DNA from 4 places in the Solibacillus isronensis genome. Region 1 is predicted to be linked to each of the others. Evidence: riboswitches for the same ligand, from Rfam matches in the RefSeq annotation. Region 1 holds a riboswitch; each other region holds the start of a gene.

Region 1 (7,956 bases):
AAAAATCATAGTAGTTGGCGGCTATATTATGATCGCGGTCGGCATTTTATTGTTCTTTGACGGATTGACTTACATTATTAATCTTCTCTTGCCGATTTTCGATGGTTTTAAAGGATTCTAACAGTTCCCTGCTTATTCAGACCGTGCTATACTAAGGGAAGTAACATAAGTGAAAAAGTGTGCATGATCCATATTATCTTGTTTACACGATAATTTTACATACGTTCATGCAAGAGGAGGAATATGATGTTCGACAGTATACCTTCTCACTATTTATTAATTGGTTCGACGATTATGGCAGTCATAATGGGCTCTTTTGTTATGTTCATAAGACTGCGTGCACAAAAAAAGCCGGTATCCACGAAAAAAATACTCATTCCGCCTTTTGCGATGTCAACAGGCGCGCTGATGTTTATTTTTGAGGAGTTTCGTGTAGCGCCAATTCAAATAGTAGAAGCGGCCGCACTAGGCTTGTTATTTTCATCTGTATTAATCTTAACGTCGAAGTTCGAAGTGCGAGACGGCGCAATTTATATGAAGCAATCTAAAGCATTTCCATTCATATTAGTGGGATTATTAGTACTACGTATTATTTTAAAATTAATATTTGCCGAAACATTCGATGTCGGTGAACTTGCCGGTATGTTCTTCATCTTGGCGTTCTCGATGATTTTGCCGTGGCGAATCGGTATGCTTATTAAATATAAGAAGCTTGAAAAATCGCATATTGTCGCATAGAAAAGACTGTCTCTAAAAGTTTTATACTTTTAAAGACAGTCTTATTTTCGTCTATGCCTCAAATAAATGGTCATAATTCGTTGTATCAATTTTCATTTCATCGAGTTTTTTACGTAAAAACTTATGGTCGCGTTTTGGCGAAGCAATAATATAGCCACGAATAATTAAGTCCAAATCGATTTTTGAGGCACGCTCATTCAGTGCAATTTCACCGATTTTACCGGCAATCTTTTCTTTGGCAACTTGGCGGAATAGCTCTGGTACAGGACTGACAAGCTCGGTAAGTAATTGTTTTTCATCTTCACCCCAAAGATGAATCGTTTTATCTAAGTATATGTTTTGCCAATCTAGATCCGATTTTCCGTCCTGTTTCGGCAGGGCCTTCAAAAACTTGCGGAACATAAAAAAGCCGCCAATCCCCATAAGCGAAATCAATACTACAACCCAAAATAAAATAAACCATAAAAACCAGCCATCTAAGCCCACAATGTTCACCTCATTACTAAATATTGTTTATGAAATTCCTTCTACTAAACTACTGGTGATAAACCTCATTATTGTCTATTATATAAGGTTTTGTAAAATTTTTCATCGTCATTGTCCCTTTTTTCGGTAAATCATGACATATATAGGGCAAGGAGGTGATAAACATGAACGAATTCGGATTTTTATCTGCAACATTGACAGTATTTTATCAGACAGGCCTTGATGAATTTAATGAGCCGATTATTAAAAGTTCCACATTCCGTAACTTGGAAAGAAATGCGACAGCTCAGCAACTATACACTGTTGCAACAACAATCGTCGGCTTAACAGATTACAATTATATTGAATCTGTGAAAACGCAAAAAGACAGTATTACCGCTTAATTAACATTATCATTGAATTGGAGGTGATCACATGGCGCAAGTTTTACAATTAACATTTGCCAACATTGCAGGGGATACGATGACGATTAATATTAATGATCCGAAGCCGAATTTAACTGAGGCTGAAGTGAATGCTGCGATGCAAACAATTATTGATCAGGCAGTGTTTTCGAAGGACGGATTTTTGTACAATGTGAAAAAATCAGCTCGCATCGTTGAACGTAATGTCACAGCAATCGAACTGAATAGCTAATAGCAAGGCCGGTGAAGTGTGATGCTTTGCCGGCCTTTTCAAATGAAAAAAGGAGGGATTTTAATGGAACAGTGGATAGCAATTCTTCAAGAAGTAACATTTCCAATCTTTATATCTTTTTATTTACTGTATCGGATAGAAACAAAACTTGAAGCGATTCATACAGCACTCGTATCATTACATCATCCTGCAGACAGAGCATGAAAAACTCTTCACAATGTTGACACACTTCCTTTCTTCCGATAACTATTGAGAATATACTAAATATTGGGTAAGATGAGAGTAATGTTCAAAGAGTGGAGAGAGAGAAATGAAAACGAAAAAAATAGTATTCGCACTTATGCTCTTGGCAGCAACAGTTCTCACTGCATGCAGCAATTATCAGTTTAAACCGACGACCAACTTTGAAATTAGCGGGTTTACGATGACCGATCACCGTAACAAAGAGGTGACACTGGAAAGCCTAAAAGGGGAACCATGGCTGGCAATGTTCATCTTCACAAGCTGTACAACCATTTGCTCGCCAATGACAATGAATATGACCCGAGTACAAGACCACCTTGAGAAAAAAGGGCTGGAAAATTATAAAATTGTCGCGTTTTCAGTAGATCCGGACTACGACACACCGGAGCGTTTAACAGAATATTTATCGCGCCATAAACCGGTAGATGAATCAAAATGGCATATGCTGACAGGGTACGATCAAAAATTTATCGAGCAGTTTGGCAGAAACTCATTTAAAACACCTGTTCAGTCAATTGAAGGAAACGACCAAGTTATCCACGCTGATACATTTTTCCTAGTGGATGAAAAAGGAATTGCCGTGAAAAACTATTCAGGTTATGGCACAGGAGAAGATGGTGTTCCATATGAAACGATTGCTAGTGATATGGAGGCACTCATTGACGAGCGTCTAAAACAATAGTGAAATGTAAGATTAACTTGCGAAAAAAGTGTAGCTGCTTTTTAAGCAAGTTTTTTTGTGGAGTGAGGGCTTTTCTAATAAAATTGAAATTGTGCTAATAAAACTACAAATTTTCTAATAAGTTGCGGATCTTCTAACAAAGGAACTGGATATGCTTGATATGCTAATATCAGTTCTTGATTAGCAAATAAGCACGCCAACTTTTCTAATATCACCTGCAAAAGTGCTAAAATAAATAAATTCCTTCTAATAAAAAGCACAATGCATCAACCCAAATTGTTTCAACCCGTATATTGATAAAGCAATAAATAAAAAGAATTTTCAAAACTCAAATTCTGTGATATAGTATACAAAATTACATACTGTGTAAGTTACGGTGCTTGTGAGAACAAGCTGAAAAGGGAAACCAGTGAAAGTCTGGTGCTGTCCCGCAACTGTAAATCGGAGTTCGTGATATTCAACCACTGTCTATTGATGGGAAGGATCACAAGAACGTTGATGATGAGCCAGGAGACCTGCCGGAAACTAGTACACGCCAATACCTACGTGGAAATAGGTGGTGATTTTGTGCGATAGTGAGACAACAACCTTTGAGTTTACAAAGGTTTCTTTTGTCAATCTCTTAAACATTCACACCCCTCTTTCACTTAGAAAGAGGGGTTTTGGTTTTTATGTAACAAATTTAAGGAGGAATTGTTTATGAAAACAGCAGTAATTGGTTACCCGTATATTGGACAAAATCGTGAATGGAAACGTGTGACAGAGGCATTTTGGAAAGAACAACTGACTTTGCAATGCTATGAACAGGAAATGAAAAACTTACGCCTTGCTCAGCTATATCAACAAAAAGCTTTAGGGCTGGATATTTTAACAGTAGGTGATTTTACATACTATGACCGTATGCTGGACATGGCTGTAATGTTCAATATGGTTCCATCGCGTTATGATTATCTTTCTTTGCAGCATAATTTTACGGCATACTTTGCAATGGCCCGTGGAGCTGAAAATGTGGTGGCATGTGAAATGACGAAATGGTTCAACACGAATTATCACTATATTGTACCGGAATATGAGGGACAACAACTCGCATTGCAGCACAATGTTTACGCGCAATATATCCAGGAGGCAATCGAAGCATTCGGCATGTCCCCTCGTGTGACAATTATTGGTCCATTTACATTTTATAAACTGACAAAAGGTGTTGGCCAAGAACAAAAACAACACTATATTCAGCAGCTGGTGATTGTGTATAAAGAGTTGCTTCAGTCGTTAGAAGCAAGTGGTGCAACGACAATCCAGCTTGAAGAACCAAGCCTTACAAAAGACCTTACTTCCGAAGATATTGCATTAGTTCAGCATTTCTATCATCAAGTATTAAAAGGACTTACAGTTGAAACGATCTGCACATCTTATTTTGAAGCGTTATCCGACTATGAAACAATGATTAATTTGCCAGTCGATGGCTTTGGACTGGACTTTGTTCATGGGAAAATTGAAAATATAGCATCGTTAAAAAAATTTACTTTCCCAAAAGATAAAGTTCTATATGCAGGAATTATTAATGGACGTGACATATGGAGAGCCGAATTGCAGAAGCAGTTGGCACTAGTAGCGGAAATTCGTTCCTACGTACCATATTCACCTATCCATCTACAAACATCGTGCAGCCTCCAGCATGTGCCTGTTACAACAGCAGGAGAAAAAGGGGTTGTACCTGAGCTGCAAAACGCCTTAGCATTCGCCAATGAAAAAATAAAGGAACTGCAAATGATTAAAGGAAAAATACTTCAGTTGGAAGGTCCTTATCAACATGCAATTTTAGAAAGTCAAAAAGCAATCCGCACATTGGCGCAGCATAAATCAAGACGGAAACAAGCTGTACTTGACAAGGTGAACGCACTAACACAGGAAGCTTTTAAACGAGCAGATAACTACAACAAGCGCAGTAAACTGCAACGTGCCTTTTTACAGTTGCCGGATTACCCGACAACAACAATCGGGAGTTTCCCGCAATCGGCTGAAGTTAAGAAAAATCGCAGTTTGTGGCGTAAAGGGGAAATTACAACAGCGGAGTACGAAGCATTTAATGCAAACGAAACAGCACGATGGATTGCGATTCAGGAGCAGCTTGGTCTTGATGTTTTTGTTCATGGAGAATTTGAACGTACAGATATGGTCGAATTTTTTGGTGAAAAATTGGATGGCTTTGCGTTTACGAATAATGGCTGGGTTGTTTCTTATGGTTCACGTTGTGTTAAACCGCCTATTATTTACGGAGATGTTGAATGGACGGAACCGATGACGGTAAGGGAAGTAAGTGCCGCACAATCACTTACGGATAAGCCGGTCAAAGGGATGCTGACAGGACCCGTTACAATATTGAACTGGTCATTTGTGCGAAATGATTTGGACCGCTCGGAAGTTGCTTATCAAATCGCCCTGGCATTAAGGGAAGAAGTATATGCGCTTGAAAAAGCAGGAATCAATATTATTCAAGTTGATGAGCCTGCATTAAAAGAAGGGCTGCCGATCCGTAAAAATCAACATCGGGCTTATATCGAATCTAGTGTAAATGCATTTAAATTAGCGACAAGCGGTGTGCGGAATACGACCCAGATTCATACACATATGTGTTATTGTGAATTTAATGACTTTATTGATGTAATTGAATCATTGGACGCGGATGTGATTTCGATTGAGACATCACGAAGCCACGGAGAACTGGTAAAAATACTAAAAGAGACACCGTACAGACTGGGCATCGGTTTAGGTGTATATGACATTCATAGCCCCCGTATACCAACAGTGGAAGAAATGGCCGTTATTATCGGAGAAAGTAAAGAAGTGATCGAAAAAGAACAATTTTGGATCAATCCCGATTGTGGACTGAAAACTCGCACGGAGCAAGAGACGATTGCATCATTGAAAAATATGGTGGCCGCAAAAGAGCGACTAAAACTGTTGAATTAATGAAGGGGCGGATACTATGAGTCAAATGAAAAGAAATTACAACCCCGTGTTTTTGACGGCTGTAATGAATGGCTTTACAGAAAGTAATACAAAAAGCCTTAAAGAGTTACGTGATGAGTTGATGACGTCATACCCAGCGGATGAAAAGGAAATTCAAAAAGCATATTATTTTGTAAAAGCGGAATTAGTAGGTTGAAGTGATCTTTAGAAACAGGTAGAAAATACAATGAGGCCGGGACAGAAGTAGAAATTTCATAAACTAAGGAGAAAAACCTTATTAAGAAACGGATATTTTTTAAAATTGATTGGAATGGAGGGCGAGTGTTCGTGCTGACGGTATCACCTTTCGCACTGTTAAAATACCAGCTGACGGCTGCGCCTTTCGCTACAAGCACAGCTTCCTGCGGGAATAGCGAAATTTATTTTGCGACGAAAGCGAAGCGTCAGGAGCACTGACGCCTGAGACTTTCGTGTAAGGCCACGCCCGCGGAAAGCGCCCCGGAATGGAAATCAATTTTTACGCTCAGCAAAAAAATGCAATTTTTCTCTAAGAGAAAAATTGCATTTTTGGATTATGTCCCACCCTCTATTTGTAATCCCGATATCGAATTAAAATGTCCCTTTAAATTTCTCAGGCTTTACGACATAGCCTTCAATAATAAAACCGCATTGTGTACAAATAATATATTCGATATTGGAACCTAAGCTCATTTTATTGACAGGTGACATAACACTGTACCCGCTATGTTTGCCTTTCCCTAATTCAGAGCAGCCGCATTTTGGACATTCTTTTACGGTTGTCGTATTCTTAATTTCTATCACCCTTTCATAGTTAGGTAGCCAGCAAAGGAATTACCATTAGTTCATTAGGAATCCCTGTAAAATTGCTAAAAACAAACCAAGGGAAACGGGGAAAATTTTAAAAAACAGATAGCCCTTTGATTGAATTGTCCATTCTTCAAATGGATCTTTCGTCGGAGAACCAAGATAGCGAATAAACTTTTGAAATGGTGACTGCTTTTTTGCAAGTTTTGTCACAGGTATGTCGATTTTATAGGAATCAAGCAAACCGGATAGCTCTTTTTCCTTTTTAAATTCCTCGTTCATGTTGGAAATCCTCCTTTAATTCAGCCTTTAAAGCTTTAATAGCGTGATGAAGCCGTGATTTTACCGTACCGATCGGAACATCCAATATTAAGGCAATTTCTTCTTGCAGCAAATCTTCATAGTAAGCAAGCAAAATTACAGCCCGCTGTTTATCCGGCAAGTTTGAAATCGCTTGTTGAATGACGAGTGTGTCTTCGGTTTGCAGCGTTTTTTTCTGAATAGGGATGAGAAAAGGCAGGAGTGTCTGCCATCGTTTGCGCCTTTTCAGCTTATTGATCATAAGGCGGTAGGCAATCTGAAACAAGAAGGACTTTACCGTACCACGTTGCTGTTCATACTGAAATTTTTTTGATTGCAGCACTTCAAAGCTGTCGTGAACAATATCGACACTCAATTGCTCATCTTTTGTATAACGGTACAAAAAACAGAACAGCGGCTCATGCAACTGGTCGTACAGTTGTGCCAACGCTTCCGAATCGCCAATTTGAAACGCGGTCATCAACTGCTCATTGTTCGCTATCATAAACGTCACCGAAACGTGCTTTAATACTTTTTAGTGTAGCCGATATGCGCATGACCAAATACACAACCATTACAATGACCCATGCCTGTGCCTGGTTCGTAAAAAACTGAACATAAGGGTTTTCAATTGTTTCACCGGATGAAAGTAAAATGTTCAAAACTTGCACACAGATAATCGTATAAACCGCTAAAATCAGAGTAATCGTGTCAAATATATTCCAGCGTAAATAAACGGTTGTTTTCGCATAATTAATTTTTTTACCTTCCCTGATAATATGTTTTCTGAAAAACGGAATCAAAATCGTAAATAATATAACCATTTCAACTGCACTCACAATTAGCGAAATTTTAAAACCAATCCCCATATCCCATTTCTCCTTACTTAGTTAAATTTTATAACAAGCTGCAACTTTTGATGCTTTCACTGACTATACAAACAGGAGAGGAAAAAGGTTCAAAAATTTTTTGATATTTATTCTGCGACAATTTCCGGTTCCTGCAGCTTTTGCAGATTATTTTCATGTAATCGGTTCATATAGTTTTGTACAACAACATTAATGTAAAAGAACATC
Region 2 (7,956 bases), 1.4 Mb from region 1:
TCCAGTTAATAATTAAAAATGTATTCATTGTTTTCCCCCCTGGAATACGAAGTTTTTACCCCTTTGTTTATCCAATTCACCCCGATAAACTATATGAATCTATAAACCCATTGTAGTTATGAATGAGCATTCAGTCAACAGATTTCGTCATTAATTCTGAAAATTAAATCAAAATATAAAAAATGCTAGTTAGACAAATATATCGTCTTAACTAGCATTTTTCGTTTATTTAAATACGTCACCACTACGGATATATTCGACATCCTGGATTGATAATCGGTAGTTTACGACACGTGCTGCAGCAAATAAATAATCCGATAACCGGTTTAAATATTTCTGTACAACTAGAGAAACATCTTCAATTTCTTTCATTAAAGATACAGTTTCCCGTTCCGCGCGGCGGGCAACAGTGCGGGCGATATGCAGTGTAGCAGCTGCAGGCGCCCCACCCGGTAAGATAAAACGTTTTAATGGTGGTGCTTCTTCAGAAAGTGCATCGATTCGGTTTTCCAAAACAGTGATCGGTTCTTCCGTAAGTTTATAATGACGTTCTTTCATCACATTCGCCAAGTCCCCGCCTCCATCAAACAATTCGTGTTGAATGGCAGTTAAATCTTCAATCAAATCCTTGAACTTTTCCTGATCCAATTCACTGACAGCTTTACCGATAAATGAATTCAGCTCATCAATTGTGCCGTATGCTTCAACGCGCAGATGGTCTTTATCGACACGTCCTCCAATAATGCTCGTTTTCCCTGTATCGCCTGACTTTGTATATAATTTCATCAATAATCACCCTTTCGATTTAAAATAGTATTTCTAGTTTTTTTAAAAATCCCCTTTTAGTATAATGACACTCTTTTTTTAGCTGACGTTTTTCCAGCCACTTTACTTATTATAATGCTGTTTATATTTTTTAATTGCTTCTATTGTAACTTCGAAAACAGCCCGTCCGATTAGTTTGCCGATTTCCGTAATAGGTCCGGCATACGGCATTTCATCCCCTTGTTGGGTAGCCGCAATCAATAGACTGTCGGTAGCGGTACTAGTTGCAATTGTATTTGTCACTGAATCTTTTATTTGCTGATCTGCCAATGCTTTCGTTTTTGCTTCTGTTGCTGTAATCATCGCCTGAATAAATGCTTCATCTGTCAGCTTACCATTAACGATAACCCATGTATTAATCGTACCGACATGTGGCTCATCTTCCCGCAAATATGTTTTCGTAACATCGACACTATTTCCTACACCTGCTGTTACCATGACAAGGATTTCTACATTATTTTTCGAGAAATGCCGAATTACTGCACAGCTTGTTTCCACTGCTGTAAGCATCACGACTGTATTTGTTGGAGAAAATTTACGCTCTATTAAAAATTGCTCCGTTTCCTCCTTCACATTATAAATATCGTATTCTGGAGCAATGGAACGGTTGAGTAATGTGTCATACCAGCCTATGCCGGCATTATGCACAGCAGAAGAAATTATTTTCAGTGGTGCCTGGGCCTGATATTCGATATAGTCTTCCGTTATTTGAAACTGGTCCATTTGGATTGTCGTAGCTTTTCGTCCCATTTCATTCTTTGGCAACATCGTAATTTGCGGCTTTGGCAGCTCCGGGTGAGGATATGTCGCAATTCTAGCCTGATATACATCGGCAATCTGTTCTTGCAACACGACTTCGTGCGGCTCGCCAAACGCACGTACTTCACCATTTTCCAACAGAAGGAGTTCATCACAATAAAGCGATGCCAAGTTAATATCATGAAAAATCGAGACAACTGTCAGCCCTTGCAATTCAACTTGCATCCGAATCATATCCAGAATCTGCTTTTGATGAGCGATATCCAAATGATTAGTCGGTTCATCCAATAGAAGCAGTTCCGAATTTTGTGCAAGTGCCTGGGCAATAAATACCCGTTGCTGCTCGCCTCCCGATAAAAACTCCAAGTACTGATTATTATATTGCGACACACCTGTGCTTTCCATCGCCCGCTGAACTGTCTTTTCATCTTCTTCGGTCCAGGAAGAAAAGAAGCCGCTTTGATGGGGATAACGTCCTAACGAAACCGCATCATATACACTGTTCGTAAATGCGCTTGCATTTAATTGAGGGAGTACGGCCATCTTTTTCGCTAATTGCTTGTTATCATAGCTTTTAAGCGGTTTCTCTTCAATAAAAATTTCGCCTGTTTCACATTTCAGCACACCACTGATCATCTTCAGTAATGTCGATTTTCCGCTGCCGTTTGGACCAAGAATCCCGAGAATTCTTCCTTTTTCCACGTGAAACGTCATATTTTTCACAACCGTTTTCCCACCGTAACCGCCGGATAGATTATTTACTTTTAACATTATGCAACAACCTTTCTACGTTGCTTGAAGAAGATATAGGCAAAGACAGGTGCTCCAATAAAGGAAGTAATAACACCAATCGGCAGTTCAATAGGGGAAATAATTGTACGTGATACTAAGTCACAAATGACGAGCAGGCTTGCACCGTTCAAAAACGACAATGTCAATAAATGTCGATGGTCTGCTCCGATTAGCAGGCGAATCATATGCGGTACTACTAATCCGACAAATCCAATTGTCCCGGATGCAGCAACAGCCGCTCCTGTTAAAATGGAACCACCCGCCAATATCATATACTTGCTGCGCTTAACATTTACCCCTAAATACTGGGCACGCTCTTCTCCATAAATCATCGCATTCAATTCACGGCGAGTCAGCCAAATAATTGCTGTACCAAGCACCATAAATGGCAGAACCATCTGGACATATGGCCACCCTCGCATCGATACACTTCCTAGAAGCCAGCCGATGATTTCTCGTAGCTGTTCACCAGTAAGTGCGACCATTAAGGAAATACAGGACCCTAAGAACGAGCTGAAAATAATTCCCGTCAAAATTAGCGTCTCCATTTTCATCGAGCGGTCAACAAGTCTGGCAAATGTCAGGACGATGATCATCGTACATGCAGCTCCAGCCATACTGAAAATCGGCAATGTGAATACACCGAGCACCGGTATGGAAATGCCTAAAAAGATTGTCATTACCGCACCTACCGAGGCCCCTGATGAAATTCCTAATGTGTATGGATCTGCCAAAGGGTTTTTAAGCAACCCTTGGAATGCTGCCCCCGCAATTGCTAAAGAAGCCCCGATTAATGCGGCTAAAATGACGCGTGGCATTCGGATTTTCCACAAAATACTGTATGCAACCGGATCTGTTGTTTTATCCCACAATGTCGAAAACGGAATATTAACAGACCCGAACGAAATGCCGATCCAAATACTGCTTAAAAGCAATCCAATCGATAGTACATAGGCGATTGAATATTTTTTATTCATTGAATACCTCTGGATAAATTGCTTCCCCAATTGATTCAATACCTTCTACAATACGCGGACCTTGTCGACTTGTCGTATCGCCATCGACTAATTTCACATTGGCGTTTTTCACAGCATCCATTTCTGCATATGCATCATTTTCCTCGATTGCCGCCATGTCGTTTTCATATGTTACTAAAATGATATCCGGATTGCTCTTTACAAATTGCTCCGAGCTGTACTGCGGCCAATCGAGTTCCGGAACAGCATTTTCAACATTTAATACTTCAAGCATTTCACTAATGAACGTCTCCTGTCCAGCAACATATAGTTCCGGATTTGTCCCAACAACAACAAATACGGACTTCTCTTCCAGGTCGGCTACTTTCACTTCAATTTCTTCAATCTCCTCTTTGATTGATGCAATCATTTTTTCGGCTGCTTGTTCTTTATTTGTCAGCTGCCCGATTTGTTCGATCGTTTCGTACGTTTCTTCAAATGTTTTCGCATCTTTTACAACGAATACTGGAATTCCTACTGATTCAAGCTGCGCAATCGCCTGTTCATTGAAGCTGTACAATCCGGATTCATGTGCTAAGACTAAATCGGGCTGCAGACCGATTATTTGTTCTAAATTGAACTCCATGCCGCCAACTGATTCTTTTGATAATGCTTCTTCAGGATATGTATCATTGTCGTTCACAGCGATGATTTCATCGTTTAATCCTAAGCCGAATAAAATTTCTGTGTTCGATGGAGCTAATGTAATGATGCGCTCCGGTGCTTTTTCAAGCGTAATTTCTTTGTCCAAAGCATCTTTTAATGTAACCGGAAATTGTGCTGTTTCCGTTACTTCTGTGCTTCCATTTGCAGATTGTTCTTCTGTTGCTTTTTCCGAATTACATGCAGTCAATGTTAATGTAAGTAATGCTGCGGAAGAAAGCAGTTGCCATTTTTTCAAAATAAAAACCTCCTGAAATCTTGTTGTATAATTTTCTACAAAAATAAAAAGCTCCCCCTACTATAAATGAGGGAAGCTTTACGTATGCAAATAAAATTCAATAAAAAGAATTTATCCGCCACATCCTATCCTCGTAGGTTTAATTTAGGGCATTATAAAGGCAGGTCTCCTGGCTTATGCATAAACGTTGAAGAGCGCCTTCCCGAAAGTTTTTCAGTGGCATGCTGCTCTTAACTAGCAATTACAGTGGCGGGACCGCATCGGATTTGAACCGATTTCCCTTTTACTCCTTACTCAATCCAACGAGTAAGAACCTTTATCGTCCATATAAAATTAATAGCTCTATTATAGCTGATAGGCGGTAAAATGTATGCTCGTTCGCTAAAATTTCTGATAATTTGTCTTAATTTGTTGAAATCACGAATAAAAGAACAGCTTATTCTTTCTCTTTCAAGTTTTTTTCAATTGCCGTTTCAGCCAATCGTTTAATTGTAATATCATCCATTGGCGGATTGTGCAGACCTGCCCGTACATCACGATAATAACGTTGCAGCGGGTTAGATCTTTGCAGGCTTTTTGCCCCAACTAGACGCATCGCTTTATCTACAACTTCGATTGCTGTATTTGTCACGACATGTTTCGCAATATTGATTTCATTGACTAATGTCGACTTTTTAATCGGATCATTATAAAGCCCCGCAACACCGTAAATTGTAAAGCGTGCTTTCGTCAACGCCAAATCCATTTCTCCGATCAGCGTTTGCACGTTTGGCAACTGGGCAATTGTTCCTTGAATACTGTTCGGGGAATGACTATTCGCAAAGTCGACCGCGTAATCGCGTGCAGCCTGGGCAATCCCTAAATAAGTTGCCGGGATGAGGAGCAGCCAGCCGTTCAGCTTAAATCCGGTTGAATAGTTCGGGATTTCCACTAAGCTTGTTTGATCAACACGTACATTATCAAGTACTAAATCATCGCTTCCCGTACCGCGCATTGACGCAACGTCCCACGTATTTTCGACCGATACCCCTTCCGCCGATTTCGGAACGAGGAAAAATCCTAACTGACCCTCATCTTCAATCCATGCAGACACTAAAAAATAATCGAGGTCCGGTGCACCGCTCGTATAGTTTTTACGTCCATTAATTACATAATAATCACCATCACGTTTTGCTGAAGTCCCCGGACGACCCCCACGAACCGGGCTTCCCATCGCAAACTCGCTTACCGCGCGATTGACTGTCGCGCCATTTGCGATCTCTTTGCCAAACCAGTCGAGCTTTTGTTCATCCCAGTAGCGATTTTCAAATATTTCGCCTACATTTTGAATTGTCCACGATACAGCCAGCCCCGTGCTTCCGCAATAGCTCGCCAAAGTTTCCTGCAGTAGCAGCGCATCATATACTGTAAAGCCATCTCCGCCATATTCCTTTGGCAATGTTATTTTTGTATAGCCGATTTCTCTCAGCTTCCGGAAATTTTCAAATGGAAATGTCGCTTGTTCATCTGTTTGCTGAGCATGTTCTTTCACGCTCTCTGCTATTGTTTCGAGCTTTTTCAGCCATTGTTGCTGCTCGTCTGTTTGAATAAATAATTCCTTGCTCATGAAAAGCACCACCTCATATTTATTGTCCTGTATATAGAAGTCAAATTTAATAGTACGTTTCGGGAAATTACAAGTCAATAGATATCCCCAGTCCCCTTATAGGGATTCCATGCAGTCTATTTTCGCGACAATTGAAAGTTTTGCCGGTGAAAGTGGAACGTTTGCGGAAAAAAGGAGAACCTATTCGCCATAATGTGAAAAGTTACGACGCGAAAGGCGAACTGTTGCATCTAAAGTAGAACAAATCGCTTTTCAAATAGAACAACGGCAATTTCAAATAAAAAGCACTCTATTCCCTTAAATAGAAATAGAGTGCTTTAAAAAGTTAAATTACATTTTTTCCGGTGCGTTTACGCCGATTAGTTTCAGTGCATTCGCTAATGTAGTTTTTACTGCTGTGATCAAGGCTAAACGAGCTTCTGTCAGCTCTTTATTATCTTGGTTCAATACTTTTTCTGCATTGTAGAAGCTATGGAATGCAGCAGCCAAGTCTTGAATATAGTTTGCGATACGGTGTGGTGTGCGGTGTTTCGCTGCATCTGCCACGATTTGCGGGAATGCGCCGACTTTTTTAAGCACATCTTCTTCTTTTTCTGCTACTAGCAAGTTCAGGTTTTCCAATGATGCTTCGAAACCTTGCTCGTTTGCTGCACGCAAAATTGATGAAATACGAGCATGTGCATACTGTGCGTAATATACCGGGTTTTCGTTCGATTGTGATACCGCTAAGTCTAAATCGAAGTCCATATGTGAATCCCCTGCTGTTTTAACGAAGAAATAACGAACAGCATCCAAGCCTACTTCTTCCACTAATTCACGCATCGTTACAGCATTACCTGTACGTTTACTCATTTTGAATTTCTCGCCGTTTTTGTACAGCTGTACCATTTGGATAATATCTACTTCCAATGTACCGCGGTCATAGCCAAGTGCTTCGATTGCCGCTTTCATACGTGGAATATAACCGTGGTGGTCAGCACCCCAAATATTGATCAGCTTATCAAAGCCGCGACGTAATTTATCTTCATGGTAAGCAATATCCGGTGTTAAATATGTGTATGAACCATCGTTTTTAATTAATACGCGGTCTTTGTCATCACCGAATGTTGTTGAACGGAACCAAGTCGCGCCTTCTTCATCAAAAACATGGCCATTTGCTTTTAGTTTGTCTAATGCTACATCGATTTTACCGTTTTCATATAAAGAAGTTTCTGAATACCAAACATCGAATTCAACACGGAAGTTTTTAAGGTCATTTTGCAGTTTCGCCAATTCCAGTTTCAAGCCGTGCTCACGGAAAAATTTAAAGCGTTCTTCATCAGATTTGTCCAAAATTGTTGCACCGAATTCTTCAGCCAGCTTACCGGCAATTCCGATAATATCAGGACCGTGGTATCCGTCTTCCGGCATTTCAGCTTCCATTCCTAATGCTTGCTTATAACGGGCTTCCAAAGAATACGCTAAGTTATTAATTTGGTTACCGGCATCATTAATATAATATTCACGTGATACGTCAAAACCAGCAAAATCCAATACATTACATAATGAATCCCCTACAGATGCACCGCGCGCATGGCCTAAATGCAAGTCACCAGTCGGGTTAGCTGAAACGAACTCGACCTGTACTTTTTCTCCTGCGCCTGCAGTTGAACGACCATAGTTTTCGCCTTGTTCAAATGCTGCTGTAACAACACTCGCCAAGAAGTCTTTACGAACTGTAATATTCATGAAACCTGGTCCTGCAATTTCAATCTTTTCGATGTCTGTGCCTTCAGTCGTTAAATGTTCTAAAATCGCTTCTGCAATTGCACGTGGCGGCTTTTTCGCCAGTTTAGTTAATTGCATTGCGATATTTGTTGCAAAGTCACCGTTTGCTTTATCCTTTGGTGTTTCTAAATGGATGTTGATTTCCGTGCCTGCTTCTACTAGGCCTGCTTGATCGATTGCTGCTTTTAATGCTGCTTTAATCGATTGCTGTAATTGTTCTACTGCATTCATAGTTATACCTCCGTAAATTCAATGTCTAATTTGTAATGGCCAACTGAATTGCCACCTAT
Region 3 (7,956 bases), on a different contig from region 1:
TTATCACCAAAAAGGCGATTACAGCTCTTTTTAGAGAACGTATTTATTTATTTAGAAGAAACGTTTGGACGTGAGTTTTTATCCGTAGTTTACTCTACTTCTTTAGAATCTGAAGCTCATTTATATTTCAGGAATCCTAACCGTAAATTATTTATGTTATTTGAAGCATTAATTACCGAAGTTATTGAAGCAAGCCCAACAAAACCTGCCTTATCACTCAAACAATTAAAACTCGCCTTTACCCAGCTCGCAATGGGCGTCATTTATCATTGGTGTACCTTCCCAGAAGATCAGTCTCTCCAAGAAAGTGGTACGAGTGCATTACAGCATTATTTAAATGGCTTTTCGTAAAGATTTAAAAAGAAACAAAGGACAACCCAAACTCCTTGGATTGTCCTTTGTTTCTTTGTTGTATGGCACTCTATCTCAAATACTACTCTCTCAACCCTTGCCAGCTTTGCACATAGTGGATAGCTACTCCGCTAAAATAACGATTTTTAGCATAATGACCCACCACTTGGTTGAGCACTTGGTTCATCTTGATTTCACCTTCAGCAGCAAATGTTATATAAGGCTCATCTGGAAACGGCATTGTTTCAACACCAATCACAACCGGTGTTTGATACTTCTTTGCATAACTCATTTCATTTTTTGTAATGCTCTTTAGTGCGGCAACTGTATTGCGATAGGCCATTATGGAGATGCCGTCTGTATTCGCAATCATCCACTCTGCCAAGTTGCCTTCACCAAATTGGTTATAATATAGCACTTCATCATACCAGAATGGGATGTCCGTCTCTAACCTTAATTCTGTACAGCGTACTTTATAGAGGGCGTGTTGTATTAATTCTTGATACTGACTGACTGCAAGGTTTCGATTCTGTTCCCATAATGCAGATAAATAAGGCTCTACATCTAAATGGACTGCTGTGAATTTCGATGCAGGATATTCCTGATGGTATTGACTGATCCATGCCCATAACGCATCAAAATTTGCTGTATTCCAATAAGGACCACCATCCAGTGCCTGCACTTCAATATTTGCTTCGCGCATCCTGTTAATAAAGGCTGCGTACACATCATTCGGTAATGCTGGATCAATCTGCAAATAAACGGTCGTTACTTCTTTTTCTATTAGAAAATGGATCGTTTGCTCATCTGTAATCGTATGGGTATGCCAAAGCCAAGTTGATTTTGTATTATTTTGCTGTGCCTGTGCATCATTCATTATAAAAATGACTCCTAACATCATAAAAGCAGCGAATAGTTTTTTCATTTACATTCCCCATGTTCATTCGTAGTTGTTATTTTTAGTATAAATCATTGTACCCTTCAGGAAGAATTATATTTCAAAAAATCTGTGAACTAGGCCTTGCGATGGAAAAAGGAATGGCGTTTTAAACACTCACAAATAAGCTCGCTGCGTGGTAGGAGCAGCGAGCTTTATTTATCGGTACGTTATTTCACCAATTTATTCAATACAACAGCCGCCTGAGCCCGTGTTAACGATTGCTTCGGATTGAACTCATTATCAATTCCTGTCATAATGCCCGCCGCTTTCAGAGAGGCAACGGCTTCCTTTGCATACGCGGAAATTTTCGCATCATCCGTATAGGCAGGTGCTTCGGCAGCTGTAATTTGGCCGTTCGCCTTCAATGCATTGTAAACCGCAACGGCAAATGCTTCACGCGTAATCGGTTTTGCTGCACCAAATACTTTGTTGTTTACTGGGCTGATGAACTCGTTTGCCACTGCCCATGAAACAGCTACTTGTGTTACAGGTGCTTTCACGTCATTGAAACTCGTAACATCACTTCCCGGTGTACCCGCCAAACGGTGCAGTACCAGTGCGGCATGTGAACGGCTAAACGGCTTGTTTGGCGCGAATGTTGTCTCATTTACCCCTTTAAATAAACCGCGCTTTGTTACGTTTGCAATAGCATCTTTATCCGGATGATTTTCAGCGTCTTTAAATGCGATCGGATCATCCATTACATTCAACACTGTTACCGTACCACTCACTTCATGACCAACGATTAGCTGCGGCTTGTCTTCCTTCGTAATGACGGCCATTCCTTCTGGTGAAACATCACCTTTGATATCATCCGAGAAGTCCCGTAAGTTCAAATAGTCTACAAATTTTGGGCTTGCCGGTTTTGTGATGTTGTACATCATGACACCACCGATGCGCTCCAGTCCAATGTATGCAAAGATTTCATCACCTACTTTGCCGATCTTTACATCTTCCGGCTCGGGTCCTTTTTTGCCGCTGCGACTATCAAGTTTTACGTTCGTATTACTTGCGTTGAAATGTTCAGGATGGTGCTGTGCTGTCATTGTTTCAAAATCACTGCCGCTATCGAACACGACATCCATTGTCTCAGCATCAAAGATCGCAAATGAACGTGCACCGAAAATATAGTCCTGCCCTTCTACAAAACCTTCGTAGCCAGACGTATCATATGTTACGATTTCTTCTTCCGTTTCGATTTCATTCAGATGGAAGTTTTCGCTGTCTTCCTCACCCCATTCGCGTCCATCGCCTTCATTGGCCGTGACGAGATAATCTTTGCCGTTAATCGAGACGGCCGCCATTCCATCCGGCATATAGATTCCGAAATAGTTTTCATTTTTAATCTCGATTTTGCCGTCTTTCAATAAGTCGATTTCATTGCCGGGCTTGCTGTGGTCTTTGAAGCCAAGCCCTTTCACAGACACCACTTCATTTGATGTTAAATCAATAGTGGCAACGGCATTGTTTTCCTGTAACGCTACATATGCTTTTGTGCTCTCTTCATTAACTGCTATGTATTCTGGCTCTAAATCATCAGAAGGGTTCGTATTTTTCTTTAATATTACATTGTCTGCCACAAGCTCAGCGCGCTTTTCAGGTGTATCGAATGCATCGAAGAAAAGCGTCTCTTCTGTTAAAACGTCATAGCCGTTTGCTGTATCAATTACAGAAATGCTGCCTTTCGGGTCCACAATATCCTTGCCATAACCTTCACGCGGTTCGCCTTCATTTGCCGTTAAAAGCTTCTTCCCGTCTGTTGTGAATGTAATGTTATCCGGTTGACTGCCTACTTTTGTAGCGCCAAGAAGCTTGCCTTCACCAGTGAGTATCACGGCATAACCGGCAGTATTGTAGCCTTTTGCCTGTACAGACACCGCAATCACATTTTCTTTCGGATGCACCGTAATACTTGTTAAGTCCCCGTATTCAAAAGTTTGGTCGAATGAGGCAATCGTTTTCGCGATATCAATCGAAAGGAAAGGCTTTAAATTCATTGCTTCGTCTTTTGTATAGTTGAGTGAGATTGCTTCGATTTTTTTCGTTTCGCCATTTACGACATATGTTGCATGTGAGTGCGGGTTATACGCAACGATTTCCGTTGTACCGCCATCTTCATTTTGAACACCTGAATCATAGCGGGCATCCAAACTTAATGCTGCTTCTGCGACAATGGCAGGTGTAGTGACCGCCGCTCCAATAAGTGCAGCAGCTAATAATTTCCTAGACATAGACAACATTCCACCTTTACATTTTTTCTAAGTGTAAAGGTGGAATGTTAAGGTCATATGAAGGATTTGTTAGAGTTTGTAAGTATTGTTGTGCTGGGTGAAATGAAAGTCCGAGGAAAGTAGAGAGTTCCGGGTTGAAAGTAGAACAGATCGGGGCGAAAGTAGAACTCTGTGCCTTGAATGTAGAACGAAAGCTAGGAAAAGTAGAACAACTTGGCTCAAAAGAGGAATGGTTCGGGAATATTAGAAAGTTCCGGCTTGAAAGTAGAACAGTTCGGCCAGAAAGTAGAACTTGGCACTTTGAATGTAGAACGAAAGCTGGCGAAAGTGGAAAAAGCTGCTCTTTTAAAATACCCTACTTAAATTTCCCACAAAAACAAGTACCATTTTTCAATTCTTTCATATGATTTATATGAAAGGGGGAGAAGGTTATCGTCTATACGGAAACGATTGATCTTCAAGGTCATTTATTTACTGCGGTAACGGTTCAATTACCTAAAACAACCTTGCTGACGATTTCGAATGAGCATGGGTACATTATGTGTGGTGCACTCGATGTTGGTCTGTTAAATGAAAAGTTGGCCGATCGCAAAATCATTGCGGGTCGTGCAGTAGGTGTTCGAACGATCGATGACTTACTAAAAGCGCCACTGGAATCTGTCACATACGAAGCGAGAGCGTACGGCATTGAAGAAGGCATGATTGGCGAAGAAGCTTTATTAAAAATGATTTAGTTACATTGTAAGTTCTCAGGTGATGAGCTCCACCCCAAAAAAAGTTCCATGCAAAAAACCGCTCTTTCAATTTCTTGAAAAAGCGGTCTATCTATTTTTATTGACGTGATTACGTACAATTAGATTGCTTTATTATAATAGGAAGCTTTTGACCCTTTACTTCTTTTCACAGCTAGAAGCTCTTCTAATTTTTGAATATATTCACGGTCTGCCGATATTCTTGTAAGGCTTGTTAATAAATATGGTCTTAATCCGGAATTGATTTTTTGGCAACGCGCAAGATTGATCAAATACTTGGCCATCTTAAATGACTTTAAGTGCGTATGTCCATTTTTAAATTCCTTCTTCGTATTGACGACCATAAATTCCTGCTTTCGCCCTTTATAAAAAGGAATAATAATAAACTCATCTTTTTTGAAAATTTGATTCATATTATCCTCATCCTTTTCTCGAATATATTCAAAAACGACCTTTCACATACGGAGAAATAGTGATCACCCCGTTCCTTTTAATGCCCCTCCCGCCTCTCCTTTTTATTGGTCTTACGTTTCCATACCCTATTTACCGCTTACTTTATTCCATGGTTGAATAAAAAAGCACTTTTTTAGGTATTATTAACAGTTCGGATATGTTTTTACATTTAATTAATATAGGATATTACAGAGGAAACGCATTTGACAGGACTATCGCTTGAATTTCACTGAATTTTCTGTAAAATAAAATCAAGTTCTATCCACTACTTGTAATGTTTTGCTCTCACACTACATTTACGAGGATTGGGTTGGGCTTTCTTTATCGTACTCTGCTTGGCAAAATAAACGATAAAGTTCCGCTTATTGGTATTTTACTGGTAAGATAAATGGAATAGACTGAAAAGCCGTACTTATTTTCCGGGAACACTTTAATTATAGAAAAAAGGCTACATTTAAAGTAATTGTTTCTTTTAATGTAGCCTTTTTATTGAATTTTATTATATGAATTTTTTTATTCTACTTGGCTACTAAAAGCGCTGCCGCTTCTTCCAACGTGACCATATTCGTAACCATCGAACAAGCCGCATCAAGAATCGGGAACGCTAATGCAGCACCTGATCCTTCTCCAAGTCGCATATTCATATGCAGCATCGGTTCCAGTCCTAAAAGCTCGGCCGCAATTTTTGCACCTGGCTCTTCCGATAAATGTGACGGTATCAAATATGCTTTCACATTCGGATTTAATTTATAGGCGATTAATGCTGAAACGGTTGAAATGTACCCGTCAACTACGACCGGCACACGGTTCGCTGCTGCTGCAAGGAAGATTCCTGCCATCCCGCAAATCTCAAGTCCGCCTACTTTTGACACTACATCAATCGGATCATCCGCATTCGGCTCATTCAATGCAATTGCTTTTCGAATAACTTCGGCTTTATATTTAATGCCGCCAGCTCCGACACCAGCACCAAAGCCCGTTACTTCCAGCGGATCGCAGCCATGAAGTACCGAAAGCACCGCAGCACTTGGCGTCGTATTCCCTATGCCCATTTCACCTGTACCGATAAGATTGATACCGTTTTGGATCGCTTCTGTTGCGACTTCAATCCCTACTTCAATTGCCTGAATCGCTTCTTCTCGGGTCATCGCTGGACCTTTCGCCATATTGTCTGTCCCGTATTTCACCTTTTTAATAATGACCCCTGCGTCTTGAGGTAAGTCTTCTTTTACTCCGATATCTACCGGAATGACTTGTGCATTCGTGATTTTCGCAATCGTACACATTCCTGTCGTCCCTTTTGGAAAGGAAAGTGTTTGGAATACCGTTGTACCTTGCGGGTTCGGCGTTACCCCTTCCTCATATACTCCGTGGTCTGCAGCCATGACGATCATCGCTTTGTTATCGATTTTCGGCGCAAGCTCACCGGTAATTGTAGCAATTTGCATAGCTAAAGATTCGAGCTTCCCTAAGCTTTGAGGCGGTTTAGCTAATGAGTCTATGTACTGACGTGCTTTGTCTTCCATTTGTCGGTCGATTTCTTGAATTTGTTCAATCGTTTGCTGTAGTAATTTCATGTTTCGTTTCCCCCATTAGAATGAATTTTTGACAATAAAAATAGCCTGCAGTTTATTCGATAACAAATAAACTACAGACATATCCAGTGTCTATAAACAGTAAGCATACTTAGGCAGGTCTCCTGGCTCAGATTCATGATTTCATAGCCCCTTCCCAGATTGACATCCAGTGGGCTTTGCTATGAAACTCCTCTATACAGTGTTGGGATTACGCTAAAGCTTTTCACTTTATTCCCTATTCTCCCTTAACGGGCACCTAATGCTTGATGAATTTAACATTACTTTACTTTGAACCTGTCTTCTCGTCAAGGGGTCTATGCATTCAGCTTCTATACGTCTCCCCAATCGACAACGTTTTCAGTTCCACCTCTTCCAAATCCACGCGCTGCCAATGATTATGCAGCCGGTCAATCGCTTCTTTCGGTGTATCATCCGCCAGCATATAGGCACCGTAATGCATCGGAATAAACACTTTCGCTCCGACATCACAAAACGCCTGGATCGCTTCTTCCGGTGTCACGTGGGAGGCATGCATAAACCATTCCGGCTCATATGCGCCGATTGGCATTAGCGCTGTATGTATGTTGAAGCGTTCGCCAATATCTTTGAAGCCTCTAAAATACCCGCTATCTCCGGCGTAATAAATACTTTGCGCATCCGATGCCGTTTGCAATATGAAGCCGCCCCAATGCGAGGTATTCGTATCCCAAGGCATGCGTCTTGTCCAATGGTTTGCAGGAACGAAATGAATTTCAAGCGCACTTGATTCATGCTTGTCATACCATGATAGCTCGGTAAAGTTGTGCAACTTATGACGCTTCATTAAAGAACCGAGCCCTTCCGGAATAAGAAATAATACGTTGGGATTTCGTTTTTTCAATTTCTTTAACGTCGGTACGTGCAGGTGATCGTAATGCGCGTGTGAAATGAGGACAATATCAATGTCCGGTAATTCATCCAGCCGCAACCCCGGCTCTGCCAACCGTTTCGCTACACCCATCCATTTTGCCCAAACCGGATCCGTTAAAATATTGAGCCCTTCTTTTTGAATTAAAAAGGTCGAGTGGCCGATCCACGTAACGGACTGCTCCGTGCGATTACTTTTTAGAAACGCAATTTGCTTTTCCTCACACTGCGGTACTTCGTAATCGACAACTTTCTTTTGCTTTGATCGCTGCCATTTCAGGACATCTATAAAAGTACCGAGCCGGTCATCTTGGTCTAAATTTGTAAAGCGTTTTCTCATCGCAGCACTCTCCTATTAATAAAGGCTTAAATTCCTCCGCTGATCACCCAGCTGTGGTTTCATTATTATCCTTGCAAAAAAGTAAACAAAAAAACTTAAAAAAGTCCCGAGTACAGTAAAGCTGTTTGATACCGGAATAGATGAAGCGATAACGCTCATGATATTTAATGTGTAAAATACTATTACTCCAATTAACGCAACTGTCATCACTTTATTTTTTCTTGCCAATTGTTTTCGATACAGCGGGCTGCCAATGCCGTTCCCGCTATGCTTTGTCTCTTTAATTTGTTTAACTAAAGCATAAATTAAACATGCAATAATGATTCCAACTACTGCAAATCCAATCATATCATCCATTTCAATTTTCCCCGTTTCACTAATCTCCCAAATAAAACTCCTTTATTTT
Region 4 (7,956 bases), 410 kb from region 1:
GAAACAACGACATTTAAAGGGGAAGATGCGCCAATGCAAATACCGAAATATAAAATTGCGACATTTATAAATGCACTTTTAAAAGCAGGCTTTGAACTTGTAGAAATTATTGAAAGTGATATTCCGGTACATGCAAAAGGTGAAGAAATTCCGTATTCCGAAAAATATTATTCTCTACATAAAGCAAGCCACTTTCCAACAACCTTTATCGTAAAAGCTCGTAAACGTACTATATAGGAGGCAACTATAATGATTCGAAAGTTAACAAACGAAGACCTTGAAACTACATTGGCACTTGTACATAAAAAGCCGGCAGAAAATTTATTTATCATCGGTGATATTGAAGCGTATGGGATGGAATCGGATATCCAGGATTTATGGGGGCAATTTGAAGGTGATCAGCTAAAAGCGATTTTACTGCGCTATGATCAAAACTATATCCCGTATAGTGAAGGAAATTATGATACCGAGGGATTTGCCAAAATAATTAACGAAAATCGAGGTCAGATAGAACTATCAGGGCTTCAGCATTTAGTCGCTCCATTAAAGAAATGGATTGACCGCGTTATTCGTCGGGACAGCGAAACGTATTATGCAAAATGTACAGAATTGACCGTTCCCACATCTGATTTAGATTTTTCAAATGTGACGTATTTACAGCCAAGTGAATACGAAGAAAATATTGACATGCTCAGATCGATTCCGGAATTTTCAACGGGGACATTTAGTGTAGAAGGAAGAGAGCGCGCAGAAAAATTTAAAACGGGGCGTACTTATATTATTTGTGACGAACAGGGTGTGATGGTCTCTTCAGCATCAACAACAGCGGAAAATTCTCAGTCCGCGATGATTGTAGGCGTCGGAACGAGACCGGGATACGGGAAAAAAGGATATGCGACACATTGTATGTTGAAACTTTGCCGAGACCTGCTCGCTGAAAGAAAATCAATTTGTCTGTTTTATGATAATCCGGCTGCTGGACGCATTTATAAGCGGATTGGATTTGAGGATATCGGTTTTTGGTCAATGGTTCGTTATGAAGAGAAAAATTAAGGGGGACAAATATTGTGAAAACATTATTGGCAGAACAACCGATTCAGATTAACGCCTATGATATCGATGCGATGGGCATTGTAAGTAATATTGTGTATGTAAGGTGGTTTGAGGATTTACGTATGGCATTTTTAAATGAGCATTATCCATTAGCAGAGATGATGGCTGTGCAAATATCCCCGATCTTGATGAAAACAGAGATTGAATATAAAGCCCCTTTAACAATTTTCGATCAACCAGTCGGTCGGTGCTGGATGGTGAAAATCGGGCAATCTAGTTGGGAAATGGAACTGGAAATTACAACGGAAAAGCATATCCATTGCATCGGAAAACAATCAGGATGCTTTTTCAATTTAGAAAAGAAAAGAGTTGCGAAAATTCCTGATCCATTAAAGAAGCTTTTTGAAATGGAGCAATAAAATATGATGAAAGAACAATTAGAAGGAATTGTAAAAAAGTCGATTAATCTGGATTTAATTGATTTTAACGAATTAATCCAGTTCATGCTAAAAAATATTGGAAATCCGGATGGCTATTTACGTGACAACTTAATTTATCGGGGATTTTGCGAATTAATGCTGAATGAGCAATTTACTGAAGAACAATTAGTTTTAATATTAAAAATATGTTCGGATGATGAGCACCTTTATTTAAATATTACACAGAGCAATCCTTCTGATGATGTATTTACGAGATCTTTTTCAGCACTTGTTATTACCCTTATTTTAGGGATAGATCGTGAAAAAAGAAGTTTGCCTGAAGAACTTGTTGTTGAGGCTATTCACCGAAGTATTCATTATTTATTTCTTGAGAAGGATTACCGGGGATTCGACACTACAAAGGGCTGGGCACATGCGGTTGCACATGGAAGTGACTTATTAACAGAAGCAATTAGACATCCGTTGATGAAGGATTCCAAATTATTATGTAGTGCATTACAAAGTTTAAAAAGCTGTCTTCATACTGAATATGCTTTAATTGATGAGGAAGAAGAGCGTATGTTACCGGTCATTGAAGCATTACTGGAAAAGGGATTGACAGATGAGCAATTGGTAACGTGGTTAAAAGGATTGCATTACATAGAAGTAGAGGATTGGCATAAGAAATACCGGTATGAATGGAACGTAAAGAAATTTGAGGCAACATTATTAAAACATTTATTAAAATCGACCAAATGTACAAAAACAGCCGATTGGATTGTTTTTGGAAATTCAACTTTTGTTTAGTAAGGAGTTGAAAAATTGAGACGTATTTTTTTAATGATACTGCCATTCATTTTATACATAACAGGCTTACTCGCATATTATTTTGATAAGATTAACGGTTATCAATTTATTATTTTTATTATAGTGGGCCTGGGTATTTCAATTTTCGGATTCTTTGTTTACCGGATCCAGAAGAAGTTGAAAGCAGCTTTTTTAGGGATTTTTTATATACTAGCCCTATTAGCTGTCTTTGAAAGCCGACTGATTGATTATGAAAAATATACTTATTTTCTTATGTCATATAACGAGCCTTTTGAAATAGTGGAAGACTCAGGAATCAATGTATTGGCAGTGGAAGTGATTGAGATCCCATATATAACGGACTTGAACTACTTAATTCATACTATGGAATTTTCAACTAATAAAGAAGTTTTGGATGCGGAAGTTGTTACGAATAAAATCCGGTATCGTTCGAAAAATGAAGAATTACTTAGTTATGTACGTCCTACGGAGAAACATTTTGAGACGATGAAGGAAAATGTCATTGCTTATTTACCAGAAAACGCTTTTGCTATTAATCAATTTTTAGAAAGAGAAGATATAGAAGGTGACAGTGCAGGACTTGCGACCGTATTAAGCGCTCTTATCGAAAATGGTGACGTTAACAATAATATTCCGATTGCCGTAACTGGAGCGATTGATAGCAAAGGAAATGTGAAGGAAATCGGTTCAATAAAAGCGAAAACTTTGATTGCCGAACAAAGCGGTTTTTCTTATATTTTTTTGCCTGATGAGAATGCAGAAGAGGCAAGGAAAGTGAAAAAAGATGAGCAGCTTAATATAGAAATTATCGCTGTGGCATCTATAGAAAATGCTGTAACTGATATAAAAAAACTAAATGAAACAGGGGCATTAAATAAATAAAATGAAAAACAGAAAATAAACAATCTTTGTTAATTAAGATAGGAAATTAATGTGCAAAGGACTGAAATAATGAAGGAACAATGCTTTATCTTCACTGAAAAAAACTGATATCATAATAATTGTTCTATCATTTTTTAATAGACTATGTTATTTTTATAATAATTTAATAATTTGCAATTTAAATAAGTGCTTACAGAATTTTGTAAGGTAAAAGGGAAATTAGTGAAAGACTAATGCAGCCCCCGCTACTGTAATAGCTGATGAAATCACAATGAATCACTGTCGTATAGATGGGAAGATGTGAAAGTAAAAGGAAGCTTAAGCCAGGAAACCTGCTTATTTAAACGATACTTACTTTTCGGAGGGAGAAGTATAGGCGAAACAAGTAATTGTTTTTGTGTTTTTCTATACTTTTTTAGTATTAATTTCACATGCCCGTACCTCTTTCTAACGAGAGGTGCGGGCTTTTTTTATTTCTTAGTGGATAAGCAATACTAGTTTTTAATGAAATCCACATAAGAAAAATTATCATCACGTCCTATTTGGTGCGAGATGTATTTTTCTAATAGGGAGGGTGTTTACATGCAAAAAGGAAAGATCTTTGTTGTAGGGTTCGGACCTGGTGATCGGGAACATATAACAAAACGTGCAGTCGATGCACTACAGCAAAGTGATCACATTATGGGCTACAAAACGTATGTTGAACTGATTGAGCACTTAGTGACGGCGAAAACTATCGTCAGTACGGGAATGACTGAAGAAGTTTCACGTGCGCAAGAAGCTGTAAAACAGGCTGAAGCCGGCCATATAGTTGCTGTTATTTCCAGTGGTGATGCAGGTGTTTACGGAATGGCGGGCCTCGTATATGAAGTATTAATCGAAAAGGGATGGACTGCAAAAGAAGGGATTGAAGTAGAAGTCGTTCCGGGTATATCAGCGATTAACTCCTGTGCAAGTTTACTTGGCGCTCCTGTTATGCATGATTCGTGCACAATTAGTTTAAGTGACCATTTAACACCATGGACGGTTATCGAAAAACGGATTGAGGCAGCGGCAATGGCAGACTTTGTCGTTGCGTTTTACAATCCTAAATCCGGCAGACGGACAAGACAAATTGTGGAAGCACAACGAATATTGCTTAAGTATCGTTCACCTGATACACCTGTCGGATTAGTAAAAGCTGCCTATCGGGATACGCAGGACATTGTATTAACAACACTAGAAGAAATGCTCGAACATGATATCGGAATGCTGACAACGGTCGTCGTTGGGAATTCCTCAACATTTTACTACGATAATAAAATCATTACACCGCGTGGTTATCAGCGAAAATATACTTTAGGGCAAGAAAAACAACTATTAAAACCGCACCAACGTTTGAAAAAAGAAGCGGAACCTTGGGCGTTGGATCAGGAAACGGGTGAAGCAAAGACCGGGTATGAAAAAATTGAAGCTATAGAGAAAAAAATAGTTGAACCAGCAGCCATTAAAACAACCGCATTACAGCTTGCAAATGAAGCATTAGCGCTCGTACATAAAGAAACGTCAGCAGTAAAAGTTGAAGAAAATCCTTTTTTAGTGCAGCAAGAAGTGGAATCCATATTTGAGTTTGCTGTATCACCAGGTGTTGCCAATAAAATGATTACACCTGCACAAATGATTACATTGGCAGAGGTTGTAGGAGAACGGGGTACGATGGAGTATACGCCTGATCACCGTCTCGTGTTGAAGGTACCAACTGATTCACCTCAAAGAATCGTAGAAACGGTAGAAAAAACGGGTTTACTTGTTCAACCTGTCGGCGACGTAGTAATCGTCAAGGCGTGTGATTTCTGTTACGGCGAAAAAGCCGAATCCATTCCATATGCTGAAGAGATTATGGAAACACTTGGTGGCATTAAAATGCCGAAAGAACTACATGTCGGTTTTAACGGTTGCGGAATGGCATGTTATCGCGCGGTTTTTGATGATATCGGCATTGTTTACCGCAAGAAAAAGTTTGATTTGTTTATCGGTTCCAAACCAGTTGGACGAACAGCACATGCAGCACAACCTGTCCTTGAAGGGATTGATCCCGAAAAATTGATTCCTTTACTAACAGAAATCGTTGCGGACTATAAAGAAAATGCACATCCGAATGAACGTTTCTTCAAATATTTTAAACGTGTAAAAAAAATCCTGAATTTCAATTATGTTGATATGTCATGCAAAATTAAAGTGGAAGAGGCCCCTTGTGGAGATTAGGTGAAATGATGATTTTATTTTTAGCTGGAACAAGTGATGCAAGAGAGCTGGCGGTTCAATTAATGCAAGCGGGACAAGAATTGGTGGCGACTGTCGTGACGGAATCTGCTGCAGCGAGTCTACACGAAGCGAATGTTCCGTACCATGTCGGTCGTTTAACAGAACAGCAAATGAAGGAACTAATTGAAGAACGGCGGGTAACAACGGTTATCGATGCCAGTCATCCATATGCGGAAGAGGCTTCCAAAACAGCGATGGCCGCTGCAAATTTAACGGGTATTCCCTACATTCGATATGAACGTCCGCAGCAGAGTTATGTACATCCGCTCGTTACGGAAGTGGAAACGTATAAAGAAGCGGCAATTGCTGCATCCGCACATTCAGGAACAATTATGCTGACAACAGGCAGTAAAACGCTGGCCGTTTTTACGGAGCAATTATTAAATAGCGTAAATATTCGTCTTGTCTGCCGGATGCTGCCAAATAAAGAGAATATGGAGAAATGCGATGACCTTGGGGTGAAGCAACGCGATATTATCGCAATCCAAGGCCCGTTTTCAAAAGAACTGAATAAAGCGCTTTACGAACAATTCAGCACAACACTTATTATTACAAAGGAAAGCGGGAAAGTCGGTTCAGTAGACGAGAAGATAGATGCGGCTCTTGAAATTGGTATTCCTGTCATCTTAATTAAAAGACCAAAAATACAATATGAAAACTTATGCACTTCATTCGAGAAAGTGTTTGAAAAATTAGGAGGCAAATAATAATGGCAAATATGAATTTTAATACAGACTTTGTACCACTAACAGTAGACCCGGACAAAATTTATGATTACAGTTTTGCGATCATTAAAGAAGAAATGGGCGAACATTCTTTTACAGACGAACAATGGCTTGTCGTTCGCCGCGTTATCCATGCTTCTGCAGACTTCGAATTGGGACGCAGCATGATTTTTACGGATGATGCGATTGAAGCGGGCATTCAGTCAATTTTAGCAGGACGTCATGTTGTAGCTGATGTTCAGATGATTGAAAGTGGTTCAGGGCGCAAACGATTCCAAAAACATGGCGGGGATTTACATTGTTATATCGCAGATGAAGACGTTTCAATCGAAGCAAAAAAACTTGGAACAACCCGTGCCATTATTTCGATGCAAAAGGCGACTCAACTACAAGAAGGCGGTATTTATGCAATTGGGAATGCCCCAACAGCTCTACTTGAATTAATTCGTCTGATTAAAGAAGGCCTTGCAAAGCCGGACTTAATTATTGGGATGCCTGTTGGGTTCGTTTCGGCAGCAGAATCGAAAGCGGAATTAGCGATTTTAGAAGGAATTCCGTTTATTACGAATGTAGGAAGAAAAGGTGGCAGTACTGTAACCGTCGCAGCACTAAATGCCATCTCAATCATGGCAGATGAACGAGCAAAAGAAGCGAAATAAAAAAGATCCGTCGGAAATGCGTCACGGCTACACAACAGGAGCTTGTGCAACTGCGATGACAAAAGCTGCCTTGTACGCACTTGTGACCGGAGAAGTTCCTGAACATGTAACGATTCATTTACCTGTAGGAAGGGATGCCACATTTACGGTGGTATCTTTTGCAGTAAAGGAAAATGAAGTGATGTGTGAAACGATTAAGGATGCAGGGGATGATCCGGATGCAACACATAAAGCACGTATTCAAAGTACGGTTCGTTTTATAGAGAAAAGCGGTGTTCACTTAGATGGTGGAATCGGTGTTGGTCGTGTAACAAAAGCAGGACTGCCCGTGCCTGTCGGAGAAGCGGCTATTAACCCTGTTCCGAGAAAAATGCTTCATGGTGTCGTCGAAGAGGCGATTCAACTTTTCCAAATTGACAAGGGAATCGAAGTTATTATTTCCGTTCCGGACGGTGAGGAAATCGCGAAGAAGACATTAAATGCAAGGCTGGGAATACTGGGCGGCATTTCCATATTGGGTACGCGCGGAACGGTGGTACCCTTTTCAAGTTCGGCCTATATGGCGAGTATCGTGCAGGCAATTAGTGTTGCAAAAGAAGCAGGCTGTGACCATCTTGTCATTACAACCGGCGGACGCAGTGAAAAATATGCAATGAAGCAATATCCGCATTTACCGGAAGAAGCATTTATAGAGATGGGGGATTTCGTCGGTTTTACGTTAAAGCATATCGCCCGTAAAGAGATTCCCCAAGTGTCACTTGTGGGGATGATGGGGAAATTTTCAAAGGTAGCACAGGGTGTCATGATGGTGCATTCAAAAAGTGCGCCGATCAGTTTCCCATTTTTGGCTGAAATCGCGAAAAAAGCCGGAGCTGATCCAGAAATAATCGAGCAAATATTACATGCGAATACGGCATCACAAGTAGGAGAAATCATGCAGGGGAATGACCAATTTTTTGAAGCGCTTTGTAAAAACTGCTGTTACTTTGCACTGGATCATATGAAAGCGAAATTACGTGTTTCCACATCGCTGTATGCAATGAACGGGGACATGCTAGGAAAGGCTGAGAATATTGAACAATTGGA

What was found. A riboswitch is a leader RNA that binds a small molecule or an ion and turns the genes downstream of it on or off. The one in region 1 is predicted to bind cobalamin.
Region 2: it holds a riboswitch for cobalamin, as region 1 does, so the genes downstream of both, M3166_RS11150 (ABC transporter substrate-binding protein) here and metE (5-methyltetrahydropteroyltriglutamate--homocysteine S-methyltransferase) in region 1, are expected to answer to the same signal.
Region 3: it holds a riboswitch for cobalamin, as region 1 does, so the genes downstream of both, cobT (nicotinate-nucleotide--dimethylbenzimidazole phosphoribosyltransferase) here and metE (5-methyltetrahydropteroyltriglutamate--homocysteine S-methyltransferase) in region 1, are expected to answer to the same signal.
Region 4: it holds a riboswitch for cobalamin, as region 1 does, so the genes downstream of both, cobJ (precorrin-3B C(17)-methyltransferase) here and metE (5-methyltetrahydropteroyltriglutamate--homocysteine S-methyltransferase) in region 1, are expected to answer to the same signal.

Annotation. Positions count from the first base shown of each region.
Region 1 covers NZ_JAMBOC010000001.1:835,123-843,078, forward strand. The annotation lists gene M3166_RS04295 (cytochrome c biogenesis CcdA family protein) at 1-121, shown strand, start outside; gene M3166_RS04300 (CcdC family protein) at 247-738, shown strand; gene M3166_RS04305 (DUF2621 domain-containing protein) at 790-1,224, opposite strand; gene M3166_RS04310 (DUF1659 domain-containing protein) at 1,389-1,607, shown strand; gene M3166_RS04315 (DUF2922 domain-containing protein) at 1,639-1,860, shown strand; gene M3166_RS04320 (YvrJ family protein) at 1,924-2,064, shown strand; gene M3166_RS04325 (SCO family protein) at 2,171-2,785, shown strand; cobalamin riboswitch at 3,143-3,322, shown strand; gene metE (5-methyltetrahydropteroyltriglutamate--homocysteine S-methyltransferase) at 3,485-5,755, shown strand; gene M3166_RS04335 (hypothetical protein) at 5,772-5,951, shown strand; gene M3166_RS19325 (hypothetical protein) at 6,077-6,211, shown strand; gene M3166_RS04340 (transcription initiation factor TFIIIB) at 6,365-6,577, opposite strand; gene M3166_RS04345 (hypothetical protein) at 6,614-6,862, opposite strand; gene M3166_RS04350 (RNA polymerase sigma factor) at 6,846-7,361, opposite strand; gene M3166_RS04355 (group-specific protein) at 7,369-7,749, opposite strand; gene M3166_RS04360 (VC0807 family protein) at 7,857-7,956, opposite strand, start outside.
Region 2 covers NZ_JAMBOC010000001.1:2,241,486-2,249,441, forward strand. The annotation lists gene M3166_RS11130 (heterodisulfide reductase-related iron-sulfur binding cluster) at 1-28, opposite strand, end outside; gene M3166_RS11135 (cob(I)yrinic acid a,c-diamide adenosyltransferase) at 226-786, opposite strand; gene M3166_RS11140 (adenosylcobinamide amidohydrolase) at 889-2,355, opposite strand; gene M3166_RS11145 (FecCD family ABC transporter permease) at 2,355-3,353, opposite strand; gene M3166_RS11150 (ABC transporter substrate-binding protein) at 3,346-4,293, opposite strand; cobalamin riboswitch at 4,436-4,626, opposite strand; gene M3166_RS11155 (acyl-CoA dehydrogenase family protein) at 4,730-5,899, opposite strand; gene argS (arginine--tRNA ligase) at 6,230-7,897, opposite strand; gene M3166_RS11165 (DUF1934 domain-containing protein) at 7,900-7,956, opposite strand, start outside.
Region 3 covers NZ_JAMBOC010000002.1:186,374-194,329, forward strand. The annotation lists gene M3166_RS12680 (TetR/AcrR family transcriptional regulator) at 1-351, shown strand, start outside; gene M3166_RS12685 (hypothetical protein) at 434-1,276, opposite strand; gene M3166_RS12690 (choice-of-anchor I family protein) at 1,459-3,522, opposite strand; gene M3166_RS12695 (YunC family protein) at 3,954-4,256, shown strand; gene M3166_RS12700 (hypothetical protein) at 4,376-4,687, opposite strand; gene cobT (nicotinate-nucleotide--dimethylbenzimidazole phosphoribosyltransferase) at 5,246-6,304, opposite strand; cobalamin riboswitch at 6,400-6,579, opposite strand; gene M3166_RS12710 (MBL fold metallo-hydrolase) at 6,627-7,550, opposite strand; gene M3166_RS12715 (4-aminobutyrate aminotransferase) at 7,566-7,907, opposite strand; gene M3166_RS12720 (hypothetical protein) at 7,927-7,956, opposite strand, start outside.
Region 4 covers NZ_JAMBOC010000001.1:1,247,159-1,255,114, reverse strand. The annotation lists gene M3166_RS06470 (class I SAM-dependent methyltransferase) at 1-237, shown strand, start outside; gene M3166_RS06465 (GNAT family N-acetyltransferase) at 250-1,053, shown strand; gene M3166_RS06460 (acyl-CoA thioesterase) at 1,068-1,472, shown strand; gene M3166_RS06455 (DUF2785 domain-containing protein) at 1,476-2,279, shown strand; gene M3166_RS06450 (S16 family serine protease) at 2,295-3,182, shown strand; cobalamin riboswitch at 3,350-3,536, shown strand; gene cobJ (precorrin-3B C(17)-methyltransferase) at 3,765-5,426, shown strand; gene cobK (precorrin-6A reductase) at 5,435-6,193, shown strand; gene M3166_RS06435 (precorrin-8X methylmutase) at 6,196-6,870, shown strand; gene M3166_RS06430 (cobalt-precorrin-5B (C(1))-methyltransferase) at 6,845-7,956, shown strand, end outside; gene cbiE (precorrin-6y C5,15-methyltransferase (decarboxylating) subunit CbiE) at 7,956-7,956, shown strand, end outside.